Regions from separate parts of the Mesorhizobium monacense genome, predicted to be linked through region 3. Evidence: predicted binding sites of a transcription regulator. Region 3 holds the regulator's gene; each other region holds the start of a gene.

Region 1 (5,511 bases), 3.2 Mb from region 3:
CCGTTCGATCATGGCGAGAGCAATGATTGAAGGTCCACCAAAGATGCAGCGCCAAAAAACGACATTCCATATGTCTACGTCAGGCACCATGCGCACGAACAAGCCCATGGTACTCCACGCTAGCGCAGAGGTGAGAACGAGCAGGATGCCTAACCAGGCGTCACGATGACTGCCCGTATTGACGTCCATTGCACTTGCCAAGGACGACCCCGACTGGACTGCGCACGTTACGCGCGCACGGCAACACTGCGCCGCGGTTGCCAGGGGGTCAAGCAGAGGGGGCTGAAAGTATCACCTCCAGCGCCGATTGCGGATACTCTACGCACCGCGGATCAGTCCAGAAGGCCCAAAACGATCTAACCTGAGCTTGCGGCCATCCTCCAATGGATAGCGAACAGGTCGGCGGCTGTGCTACTCGGCCGTCTCCGTTTCGACTTCCGCGTTGGTATCGTCCTCAGGCTTATCGCGTTCCTTTGCCGCGACCTTGGCCGCCAGCTTTTCGGCCTTCTTGGCGGCCTTCTGGCGGTCACGCTCCTTGCGTTCCTGTCCGTAATTCGGTGCTCGCGCCATATCGGTTCCCTTTCGTATGCCCGGAGGCTCCTGACCCTGCCTAGGAGCATTGGTCGGCAAACACAACAGCTGAAGCGATGGTGCCGGCAGTTTGCTCTCGCGCGGTTCCGGGCTTGCAAGATGCGTGGCACAATGGTGTAGGAGAGAACCGGGGGGCCGAGATTTGTGGGAGCCACCTTTCATTTTGATCAAGTGACCGATGGCCACAGCTCTGCGCAACGCGGTAAAAGTGTTCTATTACGCACGCAATGCCGCGCGCGATATCGTGCCGCAAGCACTGTTCCGTCGCAGGCTGGCCGGCTGGCTTGACCAGGTCAGGCTCTCGGACGCCACGGTCCGCGAGAGGCTGAATTACTACAACAAGCTGCAGCACGCCTTCGTGCCGAGCCCGGCTGCGCTGCCCGTCAGCCGTCTGCCGTTTTCACCGAGCATGTACTACTACGATCTGAAGGAGTTTGCGCGCTACTTCGATCCCGGACTGCTCATCGATCTCGAATTCGGCGATGTCATCAACGTGCCCAGGACGCCGGCGGTCGTGAAGGATCGACCGATCAACGACGACAACAAAAATGCCGTCCTGATGAAGCTCGACAAATTCCGTCACTTCCACATGCCGGCGGACAGAATGCGTTTCGCGAACAAGCGCCCGGCCGTGGTCTGGCGCGGCGAGCTCAACAATCCGATACGGACCGTGTTTCTCGAGGCCACGCGCAACCTGTCTTTCTGCGACGTCGGTACGCCCAAACGATCAGCGGCGGAACAATACCGCAAGCCCTATCTCACCATCGAGCAGCAGCGGCACTACCGCTACATCGTTTCGCTCGAAGGCAATGACGTGGCGACCAACCTCAAATGGATCATGAGTTCGAACTCGCTGTGCCTGATGCCGCCGCCGACATACGAGACCTGGTTCGCTGAGGGGCAGATCGAGGCCAACGTCCACTATGTGCCGCTCGAGCCGGACTTTGCTGACCTTGCCGACAAGGTGCGCCATTTCGAGCGGCATCCGGCCGAGGCCGAACGCATCATCGGCGCGGCCAACGCCTATTGCCGCAAATTCCGCAGCGAGCGGGACGAGCAGGCGATTTCCCTGCTCGTCCTCTACAAATATTTCGTGCTCAGCGGCCAGGTCGAGCCCGACGCCGAGGTCTGGCGTTTTATCTCGGGCTAGACGCTGCTCATCGCGAAGCCTCTGTCTGTCAGAGGCCGCTGCGGTCGAGAACCAGATCGGCCGGGCCGAAGCGCTCCTTGGCCGTGAATTGCTGGTGCCAGTAGGGATAGAGCACCGGCGGCCTGCTGACGGCGTCGAGGCGCTGGCGCTCGTCAAAGGACAGCGTCAGGCCAGCGGCGGCGATGTTGTCCTTGAGCTGCGCTTCGCTGCGTGCGCCGATCACCAGCGAACTGACGGCCGGCCTGCCGAGCAGCCAGGCCAGCGCCACCTGTGCTGCCGATACACCGCGGCTCTTGCCGATCTCGTTGAGCACATCGACGATCCGCCACAGCCGGTCCTCGTCGCGGATCGGCGGTTCCGACCAGCCGCCGAGCTGGCGCGCGGTGGGACTGTCGCGATGGTATTTGCCGGACAGCAATCCGCCGGCGAGCGGGCTCCACACCAGCACGCCGAGCCCCTGGTCGACCGAGATCGGCAACAGTTCGTATTCCGCCTCGCGCGCTTCCAGCGTGTAGTGGATCTGCTGGGTGACGAAGCGCGGCTGGTGGCTCCTGTCGCTGATGCCGAGCGCCTTCATCACCTGCCAGCCGGAATAGTTGGAACAGCCGACATAGCGGACCTTGCCCTGGCCGACCAAGGTGTCGAGGGCGGCCATGGTCTCCTCCAGCGGCGTCACACCGTCCCACTCGTGCAGGAAGTAGATGTCGATGACATCGGTCTTGAGCCGCGTCAGGCTCCTCTCGCATTCGCGGATCAGGTGATGGCGCGACAGGCCTTCGTCGTTGGGGCCGTTGCCGATGCGCATGCGCGCCTTGGAGGCGATCAGCACATCGGCCTTGCGCTTGCCGCCGAGCGCCTCGCCGATGATCTCTTCCGAAATGCCGTTCGAATAGACATTGGCGGTGTCGATGAGGTTGATGCCGGCATCGATGCACATGTCGATCATTCGCTTTGCTTCCGCGAGATCGGTCTTGCCGACCGCCGCGAATGCGCCGGCGCCACCGAAGGTCATGGTGCCCATGGTCAGCGTCGAAACTTTCAAGCCGGAACGGCCGAGGGTGCGGTATTCCATGTCAGATCCTCGCGATTTGATTGAGAAGCGGGCTCGGGTGAGCTCGTCGCATTTGTAGGACAATTCCCGCCACTTGTCGCCCCTCTGCTGGACCTGGCCGATTACAATCCCAGCGATTGGCCTTGACGGACGGCGCACCGGGTCCCTGCAATAAAACCGTCATTGCCGGCCTATATTGAAGTCGGCTCAAGGTGTTTTCCATTCCAGGCCACGGGCAGGGGCTCGAGGTGCTAGAGATGACCCGACAGGGCTTGCAAGCGGAGCAGCGCAATGACCGAGCTAAAACAGAATTCTCCCGCCAAGGACTGGCTTGAAGCCGAGCTCGCCGACACGCTCGACGAAGACTATGAGCTCGAAATGTCGGAGCCCGCGCTGTCGATGGAGATCGCCAAGATCTACAAGAACGCGCATCCGCCATCGATCGATCGCATGCAGTATTTTCGCGACTTGATCAGCTTGCAGTCGGAACTGATCAAGCTGCAGTCCTGGGTGGCCTACCACAAGAAGAAGCTGGTGGTGGTCTTCGAGGGCCGCGATTCCGCAGGCAAGGGCGGCGTCATCAAGCGCATCACCCAGCGGCTCAACCCACGCATCTGCCGCGTCGTTGCACTGCCGGCGCCGACCGAGCGCGAGAAATCGCAATGGTATTTCCAGCGCTACGTCCCACATCTGCCGGCCGGCGGCGAGATCGTGCTGTTCGACCGCTCCTGGTACAACCGCTCCGGCGTTGAGCGGGTGATGGGCTTTGCCGAACCCGATCAGGTCGAAGAATTCTTCCGCGACGTGCCGGAGTTCGAGCGCATGCTGGTCCGCTCCGGCATCACCGTGGTCAAATACTGGTTCTCGATCACCGACGAGGAACAACAGATGCGCTTTCTGATGCGCATCCACGATCCGATGAAGCAGTGGAAGCTGTCGCCCATGGATCTGCAGTCGCGCGTGCGCTGGGAGCAATACACCAAGGCCAAGGAAGAGACGTTTGCCCGCACCAACATCCCGGAAGCGCCCTGGTTCATCGTCGAAGGCAACGACAAGAAGCGGGCGCGGCTGAACTGCATCGACCATCTGCTCAAGCAGATGCCCTACGAGGAAGTGCCGCACGAGGAGATCACGCTGCCGGAACGAGTCTTCAATCCCGAATATGAGCGCCAGACGCTGCCGCGCGAGCTCTACGTGCCGGAGAAGTATTGAGGTTTCAAAGCGCCGGCGTGGCAAGGTTCGATCCTGGCCACGCCGCTTCGGTTTCTAACCGCGCTTGATCACGACATGCGTGGCAAGCGGCGTCGCGACCTGTTCGGTGCACGTGTAGCCCAACTTGGGCATGTCGAGGCCGGCAAAGAGGTTCTCGCCGGAACCGAGCAGCATCGGTGAGATCGCCAGGTGCATCTCGTCGATGAGCTTTTCCTCGAGATATTGCCGGATGGTGGCGACACCGCCGCCTACCCGCACATCCTTGCCGTCAGCCGCGGCTTTCGCCTGTTCGAGCGCCGCATGAATACCGTCAGTGACGAAATAGAAGGTCGTGCTACCCTCCATGACGATTGGTTCGCGCTTATGGTGGGTCAGCACGAAGACGGGCACATGGTACGGCGGGTTATCGCCCCACCAGCCCTTCCAGCTTTCGTCAGGCCATTCTCCGCGAATCGGCCCGAACATGTTGCGGCCGAGGATCCAGGCGCCGACATTCTCGAAGCTGCGCACCGTGAAAGCCTCGTTGGTATCGGTGGTGCCGCCATCTTGTCCGAGCACCATCTTGCGGAAGGTTCGGGTGCCGATCATCCATTTGTGGAGGGCTTCCCCGCCGACACCGAGCGGGTTTTTCAGGTCCTGATCGGGACCGGCGGCATAGCCGTCGAGCGACAGGGTGAAAGCATTGACACGAAGCTTGGACATGAAAGCCTCCTCCATAACCAGTTGCGAGTTGCAAGCAGTTAGTTTCTAGCCGTACTGATTGCAAAAGGCAAGCGGTTTTTTCCGGACGATCAACCACTGCAGGAAGCGGCCGTTCGTGCAGTGACGACGGGTCTTGGATCGAGACGTCGCGGTCGGTCAGCGGGTTGGCGCGACCGGAAGGGACTACCCTTTCAGCATCGCCGCCACTTGCGGAGCGAAATAGGTGAGGATGCCGTCGCAGCCGGCGCGCTTGAAGGCGAGCAGGCTCTCAAGCATCGCCTTTTCGCCGTCGATCCAGCCATTGGCGGCCGCGGCCTTGATCATCGAATATTCGCCAGAAACCTGGTAGGCGAAGGTCGGCATCTGGAACTCGTCCTTCAGCCGGCGGATGATGTCGAGATAGGGGAGGCCCGGCTTGACCATCAGCATGTCGGCGCCTTCGGTGAGGTCCTGCTCGGCCTCGCGCACCGCTTCGTCGGAATTGGCATGATCTATGTAGTAGGTCTTCTTGTCGCCCTTGAGCAATCCGGCGGTGCCGACCGCCTCGCGGTAGGGACCGTAGAAGGCGGAAGCGAATTTCGTCGCATAGGACATGATCGCCACGTCCTGAAAACCGTTGGCGTCGAGTGCGTCGCGGATGGCGCCGATGCGGCCGTCCATCATGTCGGAAGGCGCGATGATGTCGGCGCCCGCCGCCGCCTGGATGACGGCTGCTGCCGTGACCTGTTCCACCGTCTCGTCATTGACGATGATGCCGTCGCGCAGGATGCCGTCATGGCCGTGCGAGGTGAACGGATCGAGCGCG
Region 2 (5,511 bases), 780 kb from region 3:
GAGATAGACGCGGCTGATACCGACCAGCACCGTGGTCAGCACCGCCAGGCAGAGCACGAAGATCTTCGTCGTCCGCCCATGCAGGAAGCGCGCCGCCAGCGAGCCGAGCGTCAGATAGGTCACCGCCGACAGCATGGCGTGGCCGCTCGGGAAGGAGAACGACGTCTCGTTGACGAGATGCGAGACGAGATCCGGCCGCGGTCGGTCGATACCGGCCTTCAGCAGGCTGGACAGCACCTGGCCGCCGGCCACGGCGACGAAGATCAGCAGGGCCGTTGCCGGCCTGCGGATCATCAAAAGATAGACGATCACCGCCGTTACGATCAGCACCAGCACGCTGGCGCTGCCGAGGCTGGTGATGTCGCGCATCGCCCCTTCCAGCCAGGGCGGCCCGATTGGGCTGTCGGGTTGGCCCGCCTTGCGGAAGGCAAGCAGGATTTCGGTGTCGAAGGCATGCGGCGTGCTCGCCCGCGCCACCTCCATCAATTCCTCGAACCCCCACAGCCCGCCGGCGATCACCAGGCCGGCCAGCAGGACCGGGAATTCGATGCGGTTGAGCAGCGTGCGAGCGAAGGTCTTCATGGGGTCTCGCTAGAGGCGCGGTTGCAGATGGGGCCCGAGCATGATCAGCCCCACCGCCGCGACCGCCAGCACGATGCCGGTCGCTTGCAGCGCGTTGACGCGCTCGCCGAAGAACACCAGCGCGACGACATTGACCGATACCAGCTGGATCACCGCCGAGAGGCTGAACGACACCGACATGCCGAATTCGCGGATCAACCTGAGCATGATAAGATTGCCCAGCGAATAGAGCGCCAGCGTCACCACGATCTTGCCCAGGCTTGGCGCCAGCCCCCATTGCTTGGCCGCCGTTGCCGCCAAGAGGAAGATCACGGTCGAAATGCCGAGCTGAAGTAATCCGGAAAGACTCACTTTTTGTCCCTGAATGACGTTTGTGGCAGCCCTTGTTTCCGAAGCGTGCCGGGACGTCAAGCAACGTCCATCGCACCAAGGTCCAGCTCGTGATTGAAACCGGCTTACAATGTCACGAAAGTGTGATCAGCCGACTGTAAGGGTCGAACAGGTACCCATGCTCCAGCCACTCCAAAAAGCCAGAGGCAAGCCCCCATGACTGAACATCGCTCGACCGACGCCCGTTTCCGCACCAGCCTGCTCGAGGAGAATGACGGCCCGGCCATCAATCCCACCGACAACCGCACCATGGGCGAGATTATCGCCTCGCGCTTTTCGCGCCGCGGTTTTCTGAAAGGCTCGCTCGCCGTCTCGGCCATCGCCGCCACCGTCAGCCCGCTGGCATTGGTCAGTGCCGACAACGCCCGTGCCGCCGTAGGTTCCGCCTTCAGCTTCGACGAGCTCGAGGCCGGCATCGACGACAAGCATCACGTCGCACCCGGTTACGATGCCGATGTTCTGTTGCGCTGGGGCGATCCGCTGTTTGCCGATTCGCCTGAATTCGACCCGACGAAACAGTCGGCCGAGGCCCAGTTGAAACAGTTCGGCTACAACAACGACTATGTCGGCTACATTCCGATCGACGGCTCGGCGGAGCACGGCCTGCTGGTCGTCAACCACGAATACACCAACTCGCATCTGATGTTTCCGGGCATCGTGAAAGTCGTCGAGAAGGAGGGCAAGAAGGCGCTCGAAGTCGCACCGCTCAGCAAGGAGCAGGTCGATGTCGAGATGGCAGCACACGGCGGCACCATCGTTGAGATCCGCAAGGAAGCGGGCAAATGGCAGGTCGTGCGCGACGGCAAGCTTAACCGCCGCATCACCTCCAACACCGAAATGGCACTGTCCGGCCCTGCCGCCGCCCATGACCGCCTCAAGACCACCGCCGACCCGTCCGGCACCAAGGTCATCGGCACCTTCAACAATTGTGCCGGCGGCGTCACGCCCTGGGGCACCTATGTCATGGCCGAGGAGAACATCCACGGCTACTTCTCCGGCGAACTGCCGGCCGACCACAAGGAAGCCGCCAACTACAAGCGCCTCGGCATTCCCGAAGGTGCCTATGAGTGGGGCGCGCACTACGACCGTTTCGACCTCGCCAAGGAGCCGAATGAGGCCAATCGCTTTGGCTGGATCGTCGAGGTCGACGTCAACGATCCCACTTCGACGCCGAGGAAGCGCACCGCAATGGGTCGCTTCAAGCATGAAGGCGCTGAATCGATCATCGCCAAGGATGGCCGTGTCGTCTTCTATCTCGGTGACGACGAGCGCTTCGACTATGTCTACAAATTCGTCACCAAGGGCACGTTCAACCCGAACGACCGCGCCGCCAACATGAACCTGCTCGACGACGGCACGCTGCACGTCGCCAAGTTTGCCGAGGACGGCTCGGTCGAATGGCTGCCGATCGTCTTCGGCCAAGGCCCGTTGACTGCCGAAAACGGTTTTGCCGATCAGGCCGACGTCCTGATCGAAACGCGCCGCGCCGCCGACCTGCTCGGCGCCACCAAGATGGACCGCCCCGAGGACATCCAGCCCAATGCCGGCAACGGCAAGGTCTATGTCATGCTGACCAACAATTCGAAGCGCAAGGCCGAGCAGGTCGACGCCGCCAATCCGCGCGCCGAGAATGCCTTCGGCCACATCATCGAGATCGTCGAGGACGGCGGCGACTTCACCGCCACCAAGGGCAAGTGGGAAGTGCTGCTGAAGTGCGGCGATCCCTCGGTGGCCGAAGTCGGCGCCACCTTCTCGACGGCCACGACAGCCAATGGCTGGTTCGGCATGCCGGACAATTGCGCCGTCGATTCGGCCGGGCGCCTGTGGGTCGCCACCGACGGCCAGGGCCCGAAGGCCACCGGCCGCACCGACGGCCTGTGGGCGGTCGACACCGAAGGCTCGGCGCGCGCGACCTCAAAGCTGTTCTTCCGCGTGCCGATCGGCGCCGAAATGTGCGGCCCGCTGTTCGCGCCGGACGACCAGACCGCTTTCGTCTCCGTCCAGCATCCGGGCGACGGCGGCGAAGACTGGAAGCCATTTGGCCGGCCCTCCTACTACGAGGATCTGTCGACCCGCTGGCCCGATTTCAAGCCGGACATGCCGGTGCGGCCGTCGGTCGTCGCCATCACCAAGCAGGGCGGCGGCAAGATCGCGGTCTGACCAGGCGGCGACAATGCGCGATACGAAGGAGGGCCTGGAGACGGCCCTCCTTTTTTTGACGGCGGCACTCCATGTCGGGAGACCGATCGTACGGGCTCGGCTTGGCTTTGCCGCCTTTTGGCCGAGATTGCCCTGCAGATGGCACCGATGCGCCCTCTATGGCGCATGCGCGATATGATCGATAATCAGGTCGCGTCAGTGCGACTGATTCGAGGCCCGTGGGCTGGCGGGTCTTCCTTTCGACACGCGGACCGGCCATGCCCTCCTTGCGCATCACCATCGACAGGTTTCTTGAAGGCGCAGCACCCAAGGTTCCGCGCCAGGAACTGACGCATGTCGAGCGCCTGGCGCTGGTTCGCCGGCATGGCGATTTCTCGCTCGCCTACTCGACCGCCGTGCAGCAGAAACTGTCCTATTTCGGCGACAGCGACGGCTACATCGCCTTCGGTACCAAGATGAAGCACCATTTCGCGCTCGGCGACCCGGTGGCGCCTGACCGACCCGACTACATCAGACGTTTCGTCGAAGCCGCCAGCGGCCCCTGGTTCGTGCAGATCGGCGCCGAGACCGCGCGCGTGCTGGCCTCGCTCGGCTATCAGGTCAACCGCCTGGGCATCGACACCAGGCTGCCGCTGCCCGACCATGATTTCTCCGGCAAGCGCAACGAGACGGTACGCTATTCCGAACGCTGGCTGCTGAAGAAGGGCTATTCCTTCGAGGAAGACAGGCGCAGCATCTTCCTCGACGAGATCGCCAGGCTGTCCGAGAACTGGCGCGGCGAACGCATCGTCAAGCGCTGGGAGATGGGCTTCCTTAACCGGCCCTTCGCCGACCATCTCGGCGCCGACATGCGCCGTTTCGTGCTGCGCGGCCCCGATGGCGAGCTCGTCGCCCTGCTCGACTTCGATCCTCTGTTTCGCGACGGCAAGGTCATCGGCTACACCACGGCCTTCAAGCGCAAGCATGTCGACGCCACCGCGCATGCCGAGATCGGCCTGACCAAATTCGCCGTCGACCGCTTTCGCGAGGAAGGCATTTCCGTCGTCACGCTGGGTCTGTCGCCCCTGGTCGGCATCGAAGCCAGCGGCTTTGCCGAAAATAGCTTCTGGCGCAGTGCTTTCCAGCGCGCCTATGTTTCGCCCTGGGTCAATCGCTCGAAGTTCAATTTGCAGGGCCAGGCGGCATTCAAGCGCCGCTTCCACGGCCAGGAGCAGCCGACCTATGTCGCCTTCCGCAAGGGGAGGCTGGTCGAGATGCTCGGCCTGCTGCGGCTCGTGAAAGCAATCTGAAGCGGCCGCCCGGTCAGTTCCTTAGCCGGTAGCCCGTCCTGAAGATCCAGGCGACGATCGCTATGCAGATCAGCAGAAAGACGACCGTCATGCCGAGGCTGATGCCGACCGAGACATCCGACTTGCCGTAAAAGCTCCAGCGGAACCCGCTGATCAGATAGACGACCGGATTGAACAGCGTCACCGTGCGCCAGATGTCGGGCAGCATGTTGATCGAATAGAAGCTGCCGCCCAGGAAGGTCAGCGGCGTGATGATCAGCAGGGGCACCAGCTGCAACTGCTCGAAGCTCTTGGCCCAGATGCCGATGATGAAGCCGAACAGGCTGAAGGTCACCGCCGTCAGCACCAGGAAGGCGAGCATCCAGACCGGATGTTCGATGTGAAGAGGCACGAACAGCGACGCCGTCGCCAGGATGATGAGGCCGAGGATGATCGACTTGGTCGCCGCGCCGCCGACATAGGCGATGACGATCTCCAGATAGGACACCGGCGCCGACAGCAGCTCGTAGATCGAGCCGACGAATTTGGGGAAATAAATGGCGAAGGAGGCATTGGAGATCGACTGCGTCAAAAGCGACAGCATGATCAGCCCGGGCACGATGAAAGCGCCGTAGCTGATGCCGTCGATCTCGGTGATGCGCGAGCCGATGGCCGAGCCGAAGACGACGAAATAGAGCGATGTCGAGATGACCGGCGAGATGATGCTCTGCAGCACGGTGCGAAAGGCGCGCGCCATTTCCATCCGGTAGATTGCCCATACTGCACGAAAATTCATGGCGCGCAGGTTCATGGCTCTTGCCTCAAAAGATTGACGAATATCTCCTCGAGCGAGCTGTTTTCCGTGTCCATGTCGCGGAAATGGATGCCGGCGGCCTCGAGGTCGCGCAGCAGCGAGGCGACGCCTGGCCGGTCGCTCTGGTTGTCATAGGTATAGGTCAGTTGCTGGCCGCCCGGCGACAGCTCGAGCGCATAGCGCGACAGTTTCTCGGGGATGGCCTCGAGCGGGCTGCGCAGCTCCACCAAAAGGCGCTTGCGGCCGAGCTTGCGCATCAATTCGGCCTTGTCGTCGACCAGGATGATCTCGCCGCGG
Region 3 (5,511 bases):
GGCAGCCAGCCATCCGTATAGGCCTCGCCGACATTCTTGATCTTGCCGCCGTCGATGGCTTCCTTCAGCACTTCCATGGAGCCGGCGAACAGGAAATCGGCGTTCGGATCGGCGCCCGAACCCTTGATGAAGACATAGTTGCCTTCCGGCTTGACCTTGAACACTTCGCGGGCCTGCATGCGGCCGACTTCCTTGTTGTCGAAGGTCAGGTAGAAGACGTCCTTGTTCTCGATCAGTCGGTCGTAGCCGACGACCGGAATGCCTTCGTCAAGCGCCTTCTGCACCGCCGGCCCGATGGCCGAGGCGTCCTGCGCCAGCACGATCAGCGCATTCGCACCCTGCGAGATCAGGCTTTCGACGTCGGTCAGCTGCTTGCCGGGATTGGACTGCGCGTCGGCGGAAATGTACTTGTCGCCGGCAGCCTCGATCGCCGCCTTCATTGCCGCCTCGTCGGTCTTCCAGCGCTCTTCCTGGAAGTTCGACCATGACACGCCAATGACCTTGTCCTTCGCCTGCGCGACCGACGCCAGTGTCAGCGACATGGCGACACCCGCCAGCATGGCGACTGCAAATTTCTTCATGATATCCTCCCTGCGCCGCGCGCGGCGCGACAAAACTGACCCGAAGGTCGGCACAAGGCTCTATTTTTTCGAGCCTCGAAAAAATACTGATGCAACGATGAAGCGCTGTCAACATCGATTCTGATGGATTTTGATGGGTCGGTGACTTTTTTTCGAGTCTCGGAATAAATAAATGACAGGGCTTCCCACTTCTGCCAATATTCAATGAGCGCGTCGACGGCTTTCGACGTCACGAAAGGCTGCGGCGGCAGGGAGGAACGCAGGCCATGTCGGTTGGAATCCGCCACGACGATCTACGCCGGCGCAACCGGGCGATGGTGATTTCGGCTGTGCGCCGGGCCGGCCAGCCGTCACGGACTGAGATCGCCGCGACCACCGGCCTCAGCCATTCGACCATTTCGGCGATCTCGTCGGACCTGATCCAGGAAGGCATCCTCACCGAGAGCAAGCCGAGCGAGACGGCTTCACTGAAGCGCGGCCGGCCGCAGGTCGGCCTCGGCCTCAATCCGGAAGCCACGGCGGTGATGACCGTGGTGCTGTCGCTGAACTTCCTCTCCGTCGCCGTCATCGATTATGCCGGACAGGTCATTGCCGAGGAACAGCGCCGCCTCGACACGCTGACCATGCCGCGCGACGAGCTGATCGGCGAATGCACGGCAATAGTCCGGCGCCGGTTCGAGGATCCGGACCTCGATGTGCGCAGCGTCGCCCGCATCGCGATGGGCATCCAGGGCATCACCGACACCCATGCCCGCGCCATGCTGTGGTCGCCGATCACGTCGCTGACCGACATCCCCTTTGCCGACATTCTGGAAGGCGAATTCGGCATTCCCGCCACCATGGAAAACGACTGCAACATGATGGCGGTGGCGCTGCAATGGCGCGATCCCGACCGCTACCGCGACGATTTCATCGCCATCCTGCTCTCGCACGGCATCGGCATGGGGCTGGTGCTGAAGGGCGAACTGTTCACCGGCACTCATTCGTCCGGCGGCGAGTTCGGCCACATGATCCACCGGCCGGGCGGTGCGCTCTGCCGCTGCGGACGGCGCGGCTGCGTCGAGGCCTATGCCGGCAACTATGCCATCTGGCGCAACGCCAGGATGATGAGCGAGGATGCCGAACCGGTCGATGTCGGCGATGCCGACATGCGCGCGCTCGCCGCGCGGGCGCGCGAGACCGACGGCCCGGAGCGCGAAGCCTATCGCAAGGCCGGCGAGGCGCTCGGCTTCGGCCTTGGCAGCCTGTTCGCACTGATCGACCCGGCACCGGTCGCCATGGTCGGCGTCGGCGCCGCCGCCTTCGATCTGATCGAACCGGCGCTGCGCGAGGCGATTGCCCAGACTGCCGGCGGCCAGCACTCGAAATCGATCTCCTTCGACACCGAGCCGAATGAGTTGCCGCTGATCCGCGAGGGCTGCGCCATGCGCGCGCTCGGCTTCGTCGACCAGGAGATTTTTGCGCCGGGCGTCCAGCAGCGAACGGTCGCCGGCAAGAGCGTTGCCTGAAACGTCAGACCCCCAATCGTGAGCGTCTATGATGAAGAGCTACCGTAACCGGCATGGCGTGACATATTACCTGCCGGACTTCGGCCCGCCAGTCCGTTGGCTTTCTTGCGCCGATGTCTCGTCCCGTGAAACTGATCTTCCCGTCGTGTCCTACTTCGAATGCGACGCCGAAAATCTTGGTTGTCGGGCAATGCACATTTACGCAGATGGTCGCGTGCTCCTCGCCTATCCCGGCGGTCTCGACGGCGATCACTTGCCCGAAGGGGAACTGCCGCCGGTGGGAGAGGTCGACGACCCAGATGGCGCGCAAACCCGCGAGACCACCAAACCCGAGTTCGATGCTCTGTGGGCTGTACTGTCTCGCTTAGAAAGTAGCGCGTGAATCCCGATCTGTCGGGATGGAAGGGTCCTAATCTTCCCTGATGGCGTAGCCGGCGCCGCGGATGGTGCGGATGACGTCGGGCATGCGGCCATTGTTGACCGCCTTGCGCAGCCGGCCGACATGCACGTCGACCGTGCGCTCGTCGATATAGATCGTCTCGCCCCAGACATTGTCGAGCAGCTGGCTGCGCGAAAACACCCGGCCCGGATGCCGCATCATGAATTCGAGCAGTCGGAACTCGGTCGGTCCGAGCCTGATCTCGCTCTTCTTGCGGTAGACCCGGTGCGACTCGCGATCGAGCACGATGTCGCCAACCTTCAGCATGCTGGACAGCACTTCCGGCTTGGCGCGGCGCAGCAGCGCCTTGACCCTGGCCATGAATTCCGGCGTCGAGAACGGCTTGACCAGATAGTCGTCGGCGCCGGTGGAGAGGCCCCGCACGCGGTCGCTCTCTTCGCCACGCGCCGTCAGCATGATGATCGGCAGCCGCTCGGTCTCGGGCCGCATCCTCAGGCGCCGGCAAAGCTCGATGCCGGAAACCGCCGGCACCATCCAGTCGAGCACCAGAAGATCGGGCACATTCTCCTGCAGGCGGATCTCGGCCTCGTCGCCGCGCGTCACCACCTCGACCTGGTAGCCTTCGGACTCCAGATTGTAGCGGAGCAGCACCCCCAGCGGCTCCTCGTCCTCCACCACCATGATGCGTGGCGCGATCATCGGTCGGTTACCCCTGTCATGCCGCCGGCGCGGACATCGCCGTCTCGTCCTGTTTGGGACGATTGGCGGGCAATTGCGAGCCGGTCAGAACGTAGTAGGCGTTCTCGGCAATGTTGGTGACATGGTCGCCGATGCGCTCCAGATTCTTGGCGCAAAACAGCAGATGCGTGCAGGCCGTGATGTTGCGCGGATCCTCCATCATGTAGGTCAGCAGCTCGCGGAACACCGACGTGTACTTGACGTCGATGCGCTCGTCGTCGTTCCGAAGCTTGGCGAGTGCCGCAGCGTCGGCGGCGGCGTATTGCTCGATCACCCGTTGCACCTGGACCAGCACCAGCTGCGCCATCACATCGATGGAGTGCGAGAGGTCGCGCGGCGTGACGCTGAGGCCGACGGTGCCGACGCGCTTGGCGATGTTCTTGGCAAGGTCGCCGATGCGCTCAAGATCGCCGGCCATGCGGATCGAACCGACCACCGCGCGCAGATCGTTGGCCATCGGCTGGCGCTTGGCGATCAGCGTGATGGCGCGGTCGTCCAGCTCGCGCTGGCGCGCATCCATGATGGCGTCGTCTGAGACGACGCGCTGCGCCAGCGCATTGTCCGATGTCAGCAATGCACGGGTTGCCCCGCCGACCATCGAGCCGGCCAGTTCGCCCATGTCGGAGATCAGCTTGCTGATCGCCCCGAGATCCTCGTCGAAAGAGGCGACGGTATGATGTTCACCCATGATCCTGTCCTCGTGCCTGAAAATTGCCGCCGGACCGCTCAGCCGAACCGGCCGGTGATGTAGTCCTGCGTGCGCTTGTCGTCGGGGTTGGTGAACATCTTGTCGGTGGCGCCCTCCTCGACCAGATAGCCGAGGTGGAACATGGCCGTGCGCTGCGACACGCGCGCCGCCTGCTGCATCGAGTGCGTGACGATGACGATCGTGTAATTCTGGCGCAGCTCGTCGATCAGCTCCTCGACGCGGGCCGTGGCGATCGGGTCGAGCGCCGAGCAGGGCTCGTCCATCAGGATCACTTCCGGCGACACGGCGATGGCACGCGCGATGCACAGGCGCTGCTGCTGGCCGCCGGAAAGGCCGGTGCCGGGCTCTTGCAGGCGATCCTTCACCTCGTTCCAGATCGCCGCCTTCTTCAGGCTCGATTCGACGATCTGGTCCATGTCGGCCTTGCGCTTGGCCAGCCCGTGGATGCGCGGGCCGTAGGCGACGTTCTCGTAGATCGACTTCGGGAACGGGTTGGGCTTCTGGAACACCATGCCGACGCGGGCCCTGAGTTCGACGACGTCGATGTTCTTGTCGTAGATGTCCTCTTCGTCCAGCGTGATCTTGCCGGTCACCCGCGCCGAGTCGATGGTGTCGTTCATGCGGTTGAGGCAGCGCAGGAAGGTCGACTTGCCGCAGCCGGAAGGGCCGATCAGCGCCGTCACCTGGTTGAGGCGGACGTCGAGATTAACGTCGAACAGCGCCTGCTTGTCGCCATAGAACACGCCGACCTTGTCGCCGCGCATCTTGATCACTTCGTTCGACTTGGCGTTCATCTTGTCGCCCACTGCATTTTCGAGGGACTGTTCGGTCATGATGTTCATACCAGATGCCTTCTTTTACCAGCGCCGTTCGAAGCGGCGCCGCAGCACGATCGCTGTGATGTTCATGGCCATGAGGAAGACGAGCAGGATGATGATGGCGCCCGACATGCGCTCGACGAAGGCGCGTTCGGCCTCGTTGGCCCACATGTAGATCTGCACCGGCAGCGCCGTCGCCGGATCGAAGGGCGTCTTCGGATAGTCGGCGACGAAGGCGACCATGCCGATCAGCAGCAGCGGCGCGGTCTCGCCCAGCGCACGCGCCAGCCCGATGATGGTGCCAGTGAGGATGCCGGGGGCGGCGAGCGGCAGGATATGCTGGAACACCATCTGCATCTTGGACGCGCCGAGGCCGAGTGCTGCCGAGCGGATCGACGGCGGCACCGCGGCAAGGGCGGCGCGCGTGGCGATGATGATCGTCGGCAGCGTCATCAGCGTCAGCACCAGGCCGCCGACGAAAGCGGCCGAACGCGGCATGCCGAGGAAGTTGATGAACACGGCAAGCCCGAGCAGGCCGAAAACGATCGACGGCACCGCTGCCAGATTGTTGATGTTGACTTCGATCAGGTCGGTGAGGCGGTTCTTCTTGGCGAATTCCTCAAGATAGATCGAGGCGGCGACGCCGATCGGCAGCGCCAAGAGCAGCACGATCACCATCATGTAGAACGAGCCGATGATCGCCACCCCCATGCCCGACGTTTCCGGGCGGCTGGAGGCGCCATAGGAGAACAGGCCG

The links. Region 3 encodes PhoB, which activates phosphate uptake and scavenging genes when phosphate is short. Its sites were predicted from a motif close to TGTCATNNANCTGTCAT; they were not measured.
Region 1: the regulator PhoB is predicted to act here: its motif matches at 2,960-2,976, upstream of ppk2 (polyphosphate kinase 2).
Region 2: the regulator PhoB is predicted to act here: its motif matches at 1,044-1,060, upstream of AC1RUK_RS27790 (PhoX family protein).

The regions. Positions count from the first base shown of each region.
Region 1 covers NZ_CM165567.1:2,880,992-2,886,502, reverse strand. The annotation lists gene AC1RUK_RS13925 (DMT family transporter) at 1-189, opposite strand, end outside; gene AC1RUK_RS13920 (hypothetical protein) at 412-570, opposite strand; gene AC1RUK_RS13915 (glycosyl transferase family 90) at 770-1,741, shown strand; gene AC1RUK_RS13910 (aldo/keto reductase) at 1,770-2,813, opposite strand; gene ppk2 (polyphosphate kinase 2) at 3,084-4,004, shown strand; gene AC1RUK_RS13900 (dihydrofolate reductase family protein) at 4,059-4,706, opposite strand; gene hemB (porphobilinogen synthase) at 4,890-5,511, opposite strand, start outside.
Region 2 covers NZ_CM165567.1:5,816,166-5,821,676, reverse strand. The annotation lists gene AC1RUK_RS27800 (phosphatase PAP2 family protein) at 1-582, opposite strand, end outside; gene AC1RUK_RS27795 (hypothetical protein) at 592-933, opposite strand; gene AC1RUK_RS27790 (PhoX family protein) at 1,129-3,132, shown strand; gene AC1RUK_RS27785 (phosphatidylglycerol lysyltransferase domain-containing protein) at 3,390-4,421, shown strand; gene AC1RUK_RS27780 (ABC transporter permease) at 4,435-5,196, opposite strand; gene AC1RUK_RS27775 (ABC transporter ATP-binding protein) at 5,208-5,511, opposite strand, start outside.
Region 3 covers NZ_CM165567.1:6,599,980-6,605,490, reverse strand. The annotation lists gene xylF (D-xylose ABC transporter substrate-binding protein) at 1-581, opposite strand, end outside; gene AC1RUK_RS31655 (ROK family protein) at 848-2,089, shown strand; gene AC1RUK_RS31650 (DUF6881 domain-containing protein) at 2,118-2,471, shown strand; gene phoB (phosphate regulon transcriptional regulator PhoB) at 2,499-3,188, opposite strand; gene phoU (phosphate signaling complex protein PhoU) at 3,205-3,915, opposite strand; gene pstB (phosphate ABC transporter ATP-binding protein PstB) at 3,954-4,778, opposite strand; gene pstA (phosphate ABC transporter permease PstA) at 4,794-5,511, opposite strand, start outside.